2 linked regions of the Caballeronia sp. LZ062 genome follow. The protein of the gene in region 1 interacts with the protein of each later gene in a pairwise test. Links are inferred from orthologs where the notes say so. Each region holds a gene or a part of one and is shown on either strand. Other genes may lie near its edges.

Region 1 (6,449 bases):
GGCCGGGTTCGAAAACATCCGGCGGAATTCCATGTCTTCGACGCGCGCTTTCAGTGCGTCGGCGTCGGATTCGCAGGCGACGAGCGTGTCTTCGTCGCCTTCTTCGCGCGCCATCTCGAAGAGTTCGTCGGCGTCGCGCAGATCGTTGTCGAGGGCGGAAAGCGTCGACACCACGCCGTCGAGCAGCTTCTTTTCACGACCGAGCGCCTGCGCGTTCTTCGAGTCGTTCCAGACGTTCGGGTCTTCGAGTTCCTTGTTGACTTCGGCTAGGCGCGCGGACTTGGCGTCGTAGTCAAAGATACCCCCGTAGCTCGCCCGCGCGGCGGCGCAGGTCGGCCAGAAGGCTTTCGATCGCGTTGAGACGTTCTGCTTCCATTGTCGATCTTCGGCTTCGTAAAAAGGTCAAATTATAGCCGATCGACGCGCTTTTCCCGCGCTGGCGCACGCCGTGACACGGGACGCTGCGCGCTTGAACGTCCGTGCACAGGCGCTTCGCGCGGGGCGTCGAGCGGCACGATGTACTTCGCCTCAGGTTGACGAACGTCTCTTCGATTTCTGCGGGCTGACGAACGCTCGAAGCGCGCAATCGCACTGGCGCGGGGGCTGATTAACGAAGACGCGCGCCGAAATGGCGATGCCGCAAACGCTGCCTAAGCCACGATGTACTTCGCCGCGTCTTCCGGCGTCGCGCCGATTTTCGGGTTGACGAACGTCTACTCGATTTTCTGCGGGCTGACCAACTCTCGAAGCGCGCAATCGTATTGGCGCGGTCGGCCAATTAGCGAAGACGCGCGCCGAACACGACAATGCGGCGAACGCTGCCTCAAGCCGCGTGCTCGACGATCAGCTGCACGCGCGCCACGCCGTTCCACGAATCGCTGACGAGCCGGTACGCGACAGTCGCGCGCGGCGGCAGCGGATCGACGTGATTGAACCAGATCGCGTTGAAACGCTGGCGGCCGCGCACGAGTTGCAGCTTTAGGTGCTTGTCCTTCACGAGCGATTGCGACGCGACGTCGAATTCCCCCGAAAACGTCGGCGCCGGAAAGCCCTGTCCCCAGACCGCCGCGTCGAGCAGTTCGATGAATTGCGGCGTGAAATACGCGTCCTCCAGTTCGCCGTCCGTCTCGATGGTCCGCGAGAGCGCGTCGGCGGTCAGCCACTCGCGGCCGATCGCTTCGAACGCGTCCGTGAAGCGCGGAATGTCGGCGGTGGCGAGCGTGAGGCCCGCCGCCATTGCGTGGCCGCCGAACTTGTGGATGAGACCGGGCTCGCGCTTGCTGATGAGATCGACGGCATCGCGCAAATGGAAGCCGGGAATCGAGCGTCCGGAGCCTTTTGAGAGCGTGCCGGCGTCGTCGGCGTGCGCGAACGTGAACGACGGCCGGTGAAAGCGCTCCTTCAGCCGCCCGGCGACGATGCCGATCACGCCCTGATGCCAGCTCGCGTCGTAGAGCGTGAGGGTCGCGCGCTCGCCCGCATCGAACGATTGCAGTTCGGCGAGCGCCTGCTGTTGCATGCCGGCTTCGATTTCGCGCCGCTCGCGGTTCATCGCGTCGAGCTGTTGCCCGAGTTCCCATGCGCGGCCGATGTCGTCGGTCGTCAAGCATTCGATGCCGAGCGACATGTCCGAGAGCCGTCCCGCCGCGTTCAGGCGCGGCCCGAGCGCGAAGCCGAGATCGAAGCCCGACGCGGCGCGCGCATCGCGGCCGGCCGCGCGGAACAGAGCGGCGATGCCCGGCTGCATGCGGCCTGCGCGAATCCGCTTCAAACCCTGCGCGACGAGAATCCGGTTGTTGCAGTCGAGCTTCACGACATCGGCCACGGTGCCGAGCGCAACGAGATCGAGCAGGCCGTCCAGACGCGGCTCCGGCGTGCTCTCGTAAGCGCCGCGCCGGCGCAGCTCGGCACGCAGCGCGAGCAGCACGTAGAACATCACGCCGACGCCCGCGATACATTTGCTCGGAAAGCCGCAGCCCGGCTGGTTCGGATTGACGATGGCGCGTGCGGCGGGCAGTTCGTCGCCCGGCAGGTGATGGTCGGTCACGACGACATCGATGCCGAGCGCGTTGGCCGCCGCGACGCCTTCGACGCTCGCGATGCCGTTATCGACGGTAATCAGCAGATCCGGCACGCCGAGCGGCGAGCGCGCGGCCAGTTCGACAATCTCGGGCGTCAGCCCGTAGCCGTATTCGAAGCGGTTCGGCACCAGATAGTCGATGGTCGCGCCGAACATGCGCAGGCCGCGCACGGCAACCGCGCACGCGGTCGCGCCGTCGCAGTCGTAATCCGCGACGACGAGCATGCGCTTGCCGGCCGCGAGCGCATCGGCGAGCACGGCGGCAGCGTCGTCGCAACCCTTCAGGCCGATGGGCGCGTGCAGGCGCTTCAACTCGGTTTCCACTTCGTCCGGCGACGTGACGCCTCGCGCCGCATAGAGCCGCGCGATCACGGGATGCAGGCCATGGCGCATAAGGGCTTCGGCATCGGCGGGGGACGAGGCGCGGGTAACGATTCGCGTCATGCGGGAAGAGCCTTATTCGATGAGAAGCGCCGCGATAGGGCGGCGGCGCCAGAATTTGCGCAAATCGCCGCGCGTGACCGACAGCGTGACCGAGCCCGTATCGCCGCACAGCGTGAGACGCAGGCGCTTGAGCGAACCGCTCGATAGCGCATCGAGCGCCGGCGCGAACCACGCATCTTCGAGCGCCTTCAGCGCCGCGTTCCAGCGCGCCCAGTCCTGCTCGATGAACGGCGCGGAAAACGGGTCGAGTTCGACGAGCGTCGCGCCTTCGCCGCCGTCTTTCGGAAGCGCTGCATACGACTCCGGCGGCGTAGACGGCTTCACGCCCGAAGCGAGCGCGAGGCCGCGCGTGGCGGCGGCATCGGACATCACGGCGGCGAACGGGCGCGTGACCGGGCGCATCGCGCCTTGTGCGTGCAGCCAGATCGAATTGATGGGCGGAAGTCCGCGCGATTCGCGCTCGACGTTCAGCGGATGTTCGAACCACGCCATCTGCACTTCGTTCTGCAGCTTCATCCACGGGCGCGAGCGATCGCCGGTCCGGGCTTCGTGCGGCAGCCAGATTTCGATGTTGCGTCCCGCCGCGCGCAACGGCGACGCGCCCGCGAGCGCGCCGAGCGCATCGCCCGATACGTACCAGCGCAGCGGCGTCGGCGCCTGCAACGCTAGGCCCAAGTCTTCGATGACCGGCCGTGCGGTGTCCAGCAGCGCGCGCGCTTCCTCGGTGCGCACGCCGAGCGTGGCGGGATCGATCAGCACGAGATGATCGTGCGCGATGCGCACGTGAACCGGCTCGATGCACGCCCACAGCGCGGCGTCTCCAGAACCGGACGCGCCGGGATCGCCGCCATCGGCAAGGAGCATGAAGGGCGCGAGCGGGGCGTCGTCGGCATAACGTTGGCCCGCGTTCGGCGAAACGATGCCGAAGCGTTGCGCGATCCAGCGCTCATGCGGCAGCGTACGCTGGAAGTCTTCGCCGATCACGCGTTCTTCGAGCGTCGCGCGGGCAAGCAGTCGGTCAAGCGCCGCGCTGTCCAGTCCGTGCAGCGCAGTCGCGGCGTCGGCCGCCGAGGGCAGGGCGAACGGCAGCAGAAGGTGAAGGTCGGCAAGGGGCATGATGGTCGGCATTGTAGGGCAAAGCGCGACGCGTCATCGGCGGGGGGCACGATGCGCAAGGCGCTGCAAGACCCGCGCTTGTTACGACGCCGACCCCATGTGTGGCAAACTTTCGCAAATTTCGCGGCGCAAGGCGCACGGCCCGGTCATGCGCTGTCAAATCGGGGCGATTCACGCCTTCACGCCGGCCAAGATAGCAACGCAGCAACAGCAGAAAAAGGATTCGCTTGAAACTTCCGTACGAATGGCAGATTGGCTGGCGCTACACGCGCGCCAGCAAACGCACCACAGGCAACGGCTTCATCTCATTCATCGCGCTCGTGTCGATGGCGGGCATCGCGCTCGGCGTCGCCGCGCTGATCGTCGTGCTGTCGGTCATGAACGGCTTCCAGAAGGAAGTGCGCGACCGCATGCTCTCGGTGCTCGCGCATGTCGAAATCTTCTCGCCGACGGGGTCCATGCCCAATTGGCAGTTGACCGCGCAGGAAGCCAAGCGCAATCCCGAAGTGACCGGCGCGGCGCCCTACGTCGAAGCGCAGGCGCTCTTGACGCGGCAAGGCGCGGTGAGCGGCGTCGCGCTGCGCGGCGTGGAGCCGTCGCTCGAGCCGGAAGTGTCGGATATCGGCAAGGAAATGCGCGCGGGCAAGCTCGCGGACTTGGTTCCCGGCGAATTCGGCATCGTGCTTGGCGGCGATCTCGCAACGAACCTCGGCGTGATGACCGGCGACAAGATCACGCTCGTCGCGCCCGAAGGCACCATCACGCCCGCGGGCATGATGCCGCGCCTGAAGCAGTTCACGGTCGTCGGCATCTTCGAGTCCGGCCACTACGAATACGATTCGACGCTCGCGCTCATTTCGATCCGCGACGCGCAAGCGCTCTTTCGCCTTCCCGCGCCGACCGGCGTGCGTCTGCGTCTGAAGGACATGCAGCGCGCGCCCGATGTCGCGCGGCAACTGTCGCACACGCTCTCCGGCGACCTCTATATCCGCGACTGGACGCAGCAGAACAAGACGTGGTTCTCCGCCGTGCAGATCGAAAAACGCATGATGTTCATCATTCTCACGCTGATCATCGCGGTGGCGGCGTTCAATCTGGTGTCGTCGCTCGTGATGACCGTCACCGACAAGCAGGCCGATATCGCCATCTTGCGCACGCTCGGCGCGCAGCCCGGCTCGATCATGAAGATATTCGTGGTGCAGGGCGTGACCATCGGCTTTATCGGCACGGCGCTCGGCGTGTCGCTCGGCTGCGTGATTGCGTGGAGCATTCCGTGGCTCGTGCCGATGATCGAGCATGTGCTCGGCGTGCAGTTCCTGCCGCCTTCGGTGTACTTCATCAGCGAGTTGCCGTCCGAACTCGTGCCGGGCGATGTCATGAAGATCGGCGTCATCGCGTTTTTGTTGTCGTCGCTCGCGACGCTCTATCCGAGCTGGCGCGGCGCGAAGGTTCGTCCGGCGGAGGCGCTGCGCTATGAGTGACCTGATTCCGGCAAATAATGTCGTGCTGCAGGCGTCGGCGATTTCTAAGGCGTTCGAGCAGGGCGGCGCAAGCGTGCGGGTACTCGACAACGCGCAGCTCGAAATCTATCGCGGCGAAAAGCTCGCGATCGTCGGCGCGTCCGGTTCCGGCAAGAGCACGCTGCTGCACGTGCTCGGCGGCCTCGACGAGCCGAGCGCGGGCAAAGTGTCGCTGCTCGGCAAGCCGTTCACCGAGCTAAAAGAGAAAGAGCGCAACGAACTGCGTAATCGCGCGCTCGGTTTCGTGTATCAGTTTCATCATTTGCTGCCTGAATTCACCGCGCTGGATAACGTCGCGATGCCGCTGCGCATTCGCCGCATGAGCGAAGACGCGGCGCGCAAGGAAGCGATGGCCATGCTGGAACGCGTCGGCATCGCGCATCGCGCGAAGCATCGGCCGGGCGCGCTGTCGGGCGGCGAGCGGCAACGCGTGGCGATTGCACGGGCGCTCGTCACGCGGCCCGCGTGCGTGCTCGCCGACGAACCGACCGGCAACCTCGACGGCGGCACGGCGGATACGGTGTTCAACCTGATGCTGGAGTTGTCGCAGACGCTCGAGACGAGCTTCGTGATCGTCACGCACGATCCCGATCTCGCCGCGCGCTGCGACCGCATCATGCGTCTGCGCGACGGCGTGCTGCACGAAGAGCCGCCGGTGCCCGTCTAAGCGGCGCGCGCCTCGGAGGACGCCATGTGGATCGACACGCACTGTCATCTCGATGCCTCCGAGTTCGACGCGGACCGCGACGCGGTGGCCCGCGCGGCGGTCGATGCAGCGGTGACGCGCATCGTGATTCCGGGCGTCGAGCGGTCGAACTTCGATACGGTGCGCGCGTTGTCGCATCGCATCGAGGGCGGCGCGTATGCGCTCGGCATCCATCCGCTTTTCACGCCTCGCGCCACCGACGACGACCTGCGCGTGCTGCGCGAGCAAATCGCGGCGAGCATGGACGATCCGCGCTTCGTCGGTATCGGCGAAATCGGGCTGGATTATTTCGTGCCGACGCTCGACGATGCGCGCCAGCAGTTCTTCTACTACGAGCAACTGAAGCTCGCCCGCGAGTTCCGACTGCCGGTGATTTGCCACGTGCGCAAGTCGCAGGACAAGGTGCTCAAGGGCCTGCGCGTGCACGGCATTCATTGCGGCATCGCCCATGCGTTCAACGGCAGCTTTCAGCAGGCGGAAGCGTTCATCGCGCAGGGGATGCGGCTCGGCTTCGGCGGCAATCTGACGTTCGAGCGGGCACGGCAGATCAGGCGGCTTGCGGCCGACCTTCCGCTCGATGCGA
Region 2 (6,694 bases), 1.7 Mb from region 1 along the record:
CGGCGACGAGCTTGCGGATGCGGTCGTCCACCACGGCGACGGGCTTCGCCACCTTGTTCAGCCGCTTGTCCGGGTAGTTGAGTATCTTGAGCAGAGCCATGATTCGAATTATCTACACGCGCCACGACGCGGTGAAGTCGGCCATTCGGCCAGGTTGCGGAGGCCTTGCGGCGTGCCGAAGATATGCGGGCGAATCCACGGGATTCAACGCCGCCGGCAAGCGGCAGACAGCGTCGCTACGGACCGGCTGCGCGGCCGGGCGACGATTCTTGATTTATACGGGATCAAAAATCTTAACATGACGACCGACACCCTGCCGACCGACCCGGCACTTGCTGAATGCCCTGCGGCCCCGCCCGCATCCGACGACTTTCGCGCCTGGCTGCGGCTTGCGCACGCCAAAGGTCTGCGCCCGCTCGCGCTGCGCACGCTCCTCGGTGCGTTCGGCGGCCCGCTAGAAGTGCTGTCGGAGAGCTACGCCGCGCTCGCCCGCGCCACCGACGAAACCGCCGCGAAAGCCGTGACCGCGCCGCCAGCGGACGTCGAAGGCGCTCCCTTCGATGACTATATTGAATGCGTGCGCGATTGGACGTCCGAGCCCGGCAATCATCTGCTCACGCTCGCCGACGCCGACTATCCGCAGGCGCTCTTGACCATGCCCGATCCGCCGCCCGTGCTCTACGTGAAAGGACGGCTCGACGTGCTTCAGTCACGCGCAGTGGCGATCGTCGGCAGCCGCAACGCGACGCCGCAAGGCGCGGAAGACGCACGGCGCTTTGCGCGGGCGCTTTCCGATGCCGGACTCGCGGTGGTGTCGGGACTCGCGCTCGGCATCGACGCCGCCGCGCATCGCGGCGCGCTCGATGGCGGCGCGGGAACCATCGCCGTCATCGGCACGGGCGCGGATCTCGTCTATCCCGCGCACAACCACACGCTCGCGCACGAAATCGCCCGCGACGGCGCCATCGTGTCCGAGTGGCCGCTCGGCACGCCAGCGCGCTCCGCGAACTTTCCGCAACGCAACCGGCTGATCGCGGGATTGTCGGGCGGCGTGCTGATCGTCGAAGCCGCGATGCGGTCGGGCTCGCTCATCACCGCGCGGCTCGCCGCCGAGATCGGGCGCGATGTGTTCGCCATTCCCGGGTCGATTCACGCGCCGCTGTCGCAGGGCTGTCATCGGCTCATCAAACAGGGCGCAAAGCTCGTCGAAACGCCGGAAGACGTATTGGAAGAGTTCGGCTTTCCGGCCGCTCAAGCGCCCGCACCGGGTCGACGCGGCAAGCCGCGAGCACCGAGCGCCTCGTGGGCATCCGCCCGCCTGCCCGCCGACGCGCCGACTGGCGACGCCGAGCGCGTGCTCGCCGCGCTCGGCCACTCGCCGGCGACGCTTGAAATTCTGGCCGAGCGCACCGATCTCGACGGCGCGGCGCTTCAGGGCGCGCTGCTTCAGCTCGAACTCGCGGGGCTGGCGGCGGCGCTGCCGGGCGGCCGGTACGGGGCGCTCGAACGCTCCTGACCCCGCCTCGTGCTACATTCGCGAGAATTGCGCTGCACGGCGTTGCCATAAGAAAGGATCGTCTCAACCTCATGTCCGCGTTCAACCTCGATACCGACGCCGAACAAATCGCCGAACGCCTCGCCGTGCCGGGCACGCTGTTCGTCGCGTGCCTGTGCGCGGAATGGTGCGGGACGTGCCGCGAGTATCGCGAAGCTTTCGACAGACTGGCCGACGCGCATCCGGACATCTGCTTCGCGTGGATCGACATCGAAAATCAGGCGGACCGCTTCGATGACCTGGACGTGGAGAACTTCCCGACCGTTTTGATCGAAGATTCGGTCACGACCCGATTTTTCGGCACAGTGCTGCCGCAGGTCGCAATCGTCGAGCGCATGCTCACCGACCTCACCGCCCTGCCCGACATGACCGGCGCGCCCAAGCTGCGCCCGGCGCTTGCTATAGCGTAGACAAATGGATCGGCGGCACCCGGTTGCGTCTTCCGAAACGCACCCGGACGCCGGTTCGGCGGGCGTCGTAATCGAAACCGCGACGCGCACGGCGCAAACCGTGTGCTATAAAGCGGTCGTTAAAGCGGTCCAAACGGGGCCGCTGCCAGTCCCCAACCATATTGAGTCATGTCCAAAGCCCTGATCATCGCTGAGAAGCCTTCCGTCGCGAACGACATCGCGCGCGCGCTGGGCGGCTTCACGAAGCATGACGAGTACTACGAGAGCGACGACTACGTGCTCTCGTCCGCGGTCGGCCACTTGCTGGAAATCGCCGCGCCGGAGGAATACGACGTCAAGCGCGGCAAATGGAGCTTCGCGAATCTGCCGGTGATTCCGCCGCATTTCGATCTGAATCCCATCGCGAAGAGCGAGTCGCGGCTGAAGGTGCTGACCAAGCTGCTGAAGCGCAAGGACATTGACCGGCTCATCAACGCATGCGACGCGGGGCGCGAGGGCGAGCTGATTTTCCGCCTGATCGCGCAGCACGCGAAAGCGAAGCAGCCGATCCAGCGCCTGTGGCTTCAGTCGATGACGCCCGCCGCCATCCGCGAAGGCTTCGCGAACCTGCGCAGCGACGCCGACATGCAGCCGCTCGCCGACGCCGCGCGTTGCCGTTCGGAAGCGGACTGGCTCGTCGGCATCAACGGCACGCGTGCGATGACTGCCTTCAACAGCAAGGGCGGCGGTTTCTTTCTGACGACCGTCGGTCGCGTTCAGACGCCAACCTTGTCGATCGTCGTCGAACGCGAGGAAAAAATACGCCGTTTCGTGCCGCGCGACTATTGGGAAGTGCGCGCGGAGTTCATCGCGGCAAAGGGTCTCTACGAAGGCCGCTGGTTCGACCCGAAGTTCAAGCGCGTCGAGAACGATCCGGAACAGCGCGATTCGCGCCTCTGGAGTCTCGCGGCGGCGGAATCGGTCGTCGCGGCGTGCCGCGGCAAGACCGGCACGGTGACGGAAGAGTCGAAGCCGTCCACGCAGATGTCGCCGCTCCTCTTCGATCTGACGAGCCTTCAGCGCGAAGCCAACAGCCGCTTCGGCTTCTCGGCGAAGAACACGCTCGGGCTCGCGCAGGCGCTGTACGAAAAGCACAAGGTGCTGACGTATCCGCGTACCGATTCGCGCGCGCTGCCGGAAGATTATCTGGGCACGGTCAAGGAAACGCTGACCATGCTCAAGGAAAGCAACAACTACCTGCCGTATGCCAAGCAAGTGCTCGACAAGGGCTGGGTGAAGCCGAACAAGCGCATCTTCGACAACTCGAAGATTAGCGACCACTTCGCCATCATTCCGACGCTGCAAGCGCCCAAAGCGCTGTCCGAGCCCGAGCAGAAGCTGTATGACCTCGTCGTGAAGCGCTTTCTGTCGGTGTTCTTCCCGGCGGCCGAGTATCTCGTCACCACGCGCATCACCGAAGTCTCGGGACATCACTTCAAGACCGAGGGCAAGGTGCTCGTCGAGCCGGGCTGGCTGCAGGTCTACGGCCGCGAAGCCGCGGGCGAGGAAGGCAATCTCGTGCCGGTGCAAAAGGGCGAAACGGTTGACGTCGAAAAGGTCGAGGCGCACGGCCTCGTGACCAAGCCGCCCGCACGCTACAACGAGGCGTCGCTGCTGTCGGCGATGGAAGGCGCGGGCAAGCTCGTCGAAGACGAGGAACTGCGCGAGGCGATGGCCGCAAAGGGCCTCGGCACCCCGGCCACGCGCGCCGCCATCATCGAAGGCCTGCTCGGCGAAAAGTACATGGTGCGTGAGGGCCGCGAACTGATTCCGACCGCCAAGGCGTTCCAGTTGATGACGCTTTTGCGCGGCCTAGGCGTCGAAGAACTGACCGCGCCCGAGCTGACCGGCGAGTGGGAACACAAGCTCTCGCAGATGGAGCGCGGCAACCTGCATCGCGACGCGTTCATGCAGGAAATCGCGCGCATGACGCAGACCATCGTGAAGCGCGCGAAGGAGTACGACTCCGACACGATCCCCGGCGACTACGCGACGCTCGAAACACCGTGCCCGAATTGCGGCGCACAGGTGAAAGAGAACTACCGGCGCTTTGCCTGCACGAAGTGCGAGTTCTCGATCTCGAAGATACCGGGCGGGCGTCAGTTCGAGATTCCGGAAGTCGAGGAATTGCTGCGCGAAAAGACCATCGGTCCGCTGTCTGGTTTTCGCAGCAAGATGGGTCGCCCGTTCTCGGCCATTCTGAAGCTCGCGCTCGACGACGAAATCAAGAACTTCAAGCTGGAATTCGATTTCGGTCAGGACACCGGCGGCGAAGACGGCGAACCGCCCGATTTCTCGGAGCAGACGCCCGTCGGCGCGTGCCCGAAATGTCAGTCGCGGGTGTTCGAGCACGGCATGAGCTTCGTGTGCGAAAACTCGGTCGCGAATCCAAAGACGTGCGATTTCCGCTCGGGCAAGGTCATCCTGCAGCAGGAAATCACGCGGGAGCAGATGGAAAAGCTGCTGAACGAAGGCCGCACCGACTTGCTGACGAACTTCAAGTCGTCGCGGACCGGGCGCAACTTCAAGGCGTATCTGGTCAAGCAACCGGACGGCAAGATCGGCTTCGAGTTCGAGAAAAAAGAAGCCAAGCCGGGCGCGAAGACCGCGGCGGCGAAGCGCGGCGCAACCGCAGACGCGCAGAACGACAGCGCGGACGAAGGCGATAGCGACGTCGCCGTAGCCGCCAAGACCACGCGGGCGAAAGCGGCGACGAAGACCGTCGCGGCCAAGAAAGCCCCGGCGAAGAAAGCGGCCGCGAAGAAGACGGCGGCGCGCAAGGCGAGTTGATTCGCCGCGCCGGCTAGAAGCAAAAAAGCCCGCGAAGTGATTCGCGGGCTTTTTTTCGTTTGGTGAGCGCAAGACGCGCGCAGCGATCAGAACGGCGACGCCGCCGGCAGGCGCCCTCGCGGTCGCGAAGGCTTTGCCAGCTTCGGGCCGAGTTCACCGTCCATCGAGCGGGAACGCGGCGCGGGCGGCGGCGCTTTCGGTTCATCATCGTGGGCGTAGTGGGCTTCCGCGCTGCTCGCGGCCGCCGGCTTACCGATGCCGTCGCGAATCCATTGCTCGCCGAGCTGGTGATTCGGCGTCTGGCTGAAGTGCTCGACGAGGTGATCGATGAACGTGCGCACCTTCGCGGGCAAGTGCCGCCGGCTCGGATAGGCGACGTTGATTTCCACTTGAGGCAACTGGTAGTCGCCGAGCAGCCGCACGAGCTGATTGCGGTTCATGTCGTTGCCGATCAGATAGCTAGGCAGAATCGCGATGCCCATGCCGAGCAGCGCGAACTGCCGCAGCATCTCCGTATTGTTCGCGATGATCACGTTCTGCGGGCGCACGCGCACTTCGCCGTCCGGACCCGTGAACACGCGCTCGTCGCCCCAGTATTCGGACGGCAGGCTCAGGCACGGGTGCTCCAGCAGATGTTCCGGGCGCGTCGGCGTGCCGTGCTTTTCGAGGTAATCAGGCGTCGCGCAGACGGTCATGCAGCCGGTGGTCAGGCGGCGCGTGACGACGCTCGCACTCTTCACCTGCCGCGCAATGACGATTCCGACATCGAACCCTTCCTCGACGAGATCCACTTGGCGGTCCACCAGCGTCACATCGGGCAGGACCTTGGGATAACGCTGCGCGTAAGTCTGCAAGACGGGCGCGAGATTGTGCAGGCCGAACACGACCGGCGCGACGATACGCAGCGAACCGAGCGGCTCGTGATTGCGCGCCACCACCATCTGTTCGACGTCTTCTAGTTCATCGAGAATCTGGCGCGCCCGCTCGAGATACACCTGACCGGATTCGGTGAGGGAAAGACTGCGCGTCGTGCGGTTGAGCAAGCGCGTGCCGAGACGACTTTCGAGATCGGCGACGTGGCGCGTCGCTACCGCGTTCGAGATATCCATCGCGCTAGCGGCCCGGGCAAAACTGCCAAGATCGGCCACGCGGACGAACACCTTCATCGACTGCAAATGATCCATGGGACAACTCCTGCCGCCACGCGGCTATAAATTCTGCTGCAAGGCAATTCAGAATTATCCTAGGACTCGAAGATTCGTGCAGAAGTTGCGGACGCGCTGTGGTTTTTGGAAAAAATCGTTGTGGAAACGGCTTCGTCGGAGAAGATGACCGTTCGGTCATCTTCCACTGCGAAAGCCGCGGTGCTACGCAATAGCGATCAGGCAGCCAGCCGCTTTTCCATGTCCGCCTTGGCTTCCGGCAAAGCGTCGGGCAACCCGTGTTGCAGCTTCGCGAACAACTCGTCGTGCAGCGTGAGTTCGTCGCGCCACGCGCTGTCGTTCACCGAGATCACTTGCTCGAACTGCTCGCGCGAGAAATCGAGCCCGCCCCAGTCGATGTCTTCATAGCGCGGCGAGATGCCGAACGCGTGTTCCTCGCCGTTCGCCGTGCCCTCGATGCGCCCGACCATCCAGTTCAGCACGCGCATGTTCTCGCCGAAGCCCGGCCACACGAACTTGCCGTCCTCGCCCTTGCGGAACCAGTTGACGCAGAAGAACTTCGGCGGCTTGGCGTTTTGCGCCTCCAGGCGCTCGCCCATCTTCAGCCAGTGGCCGAAGTAGTCGCTCATGTTGTAGCCGCAAAACGGCAGCATCGCGAACGGATCACGGCGCACGACGCCCTGCTGGCCTGCCGCGGCGGCCGTCGTTTCGGAGCCCATCGTCGCGGCCATGTAGAC

What was found.
Region 2: the proteins of recJ (region 1) and P9239_RS17675 interact in binary tests that used the Escherichia coli proteins (3 or more experiments, as listed by UniProt). The link is inferred for Caballeronia sp. LZ062 from one-to-one orthologs.

Annotation. Positions count from the first base shown.
Region 1 is NZ_JARTWB010000002.1:743,468-749,916, forward strand. What follows is about bases 175-3,116. They hold recJ (single-stranded-DNA-specific exonuclease RecJ), read right to left. Parts: upstream 2,525-3,116; coding sequence 824-2,524; downstream 175-823. Other genes in these bases: P9239_RS09530 (regulator), read right to left, coding at 2,537-3,116. Outside these bases: more of P9239_RS09530, read right to left, coding at 3,117-3,652; P9239_RS09535 (lipoprotein-releasing ABC transporter permease subunit), read left to right, coding at 3,868-5,121; lipoprotein-releasing ABC transporter ATP-binding protein LolD, read left to right, coding at 5,114-5,827; P9239_RS09545 (TatD family hydrolase), read left to right, coding at 5,852-6,449. UniProt on the Escherichia coli protein: Single-stranded-DNA-specific exonuclease.
Region 2 is NZ_JARTWB010000002.1:2,480,277-2,486,970, forward strand. Bases 1,808-4,994 are described here. They hold P9239_RS17675 (DNA topoisomerase III), read left to right. Parts: upstream 1,808-2,133; coding sequence 2,134-4,794; downstream 4,795-4,994. Other genes in these bases: P9239_RS17670 (thioredoxin family protein), read left to right, coding at 1,808-1,965; P9239_RS17680 (LysR family transcriptional regulator), read right to left, coding at 4,881-4,994. In the rest of the region: def (peptide deformylase), read right to left, coding at 1-100; DNA-processing protein DprA, read left to right, coding at 299-1,516; more of P9239_RS17670, read left to right, coding at 1,588-1,807; more of P9239_RS17680, read right to left, coding at 4,995-5,978; P9239_RS17685 (phosphoenolpyruvate carboxykinase (GTP)), read right to left, coding at 6,176-6,694.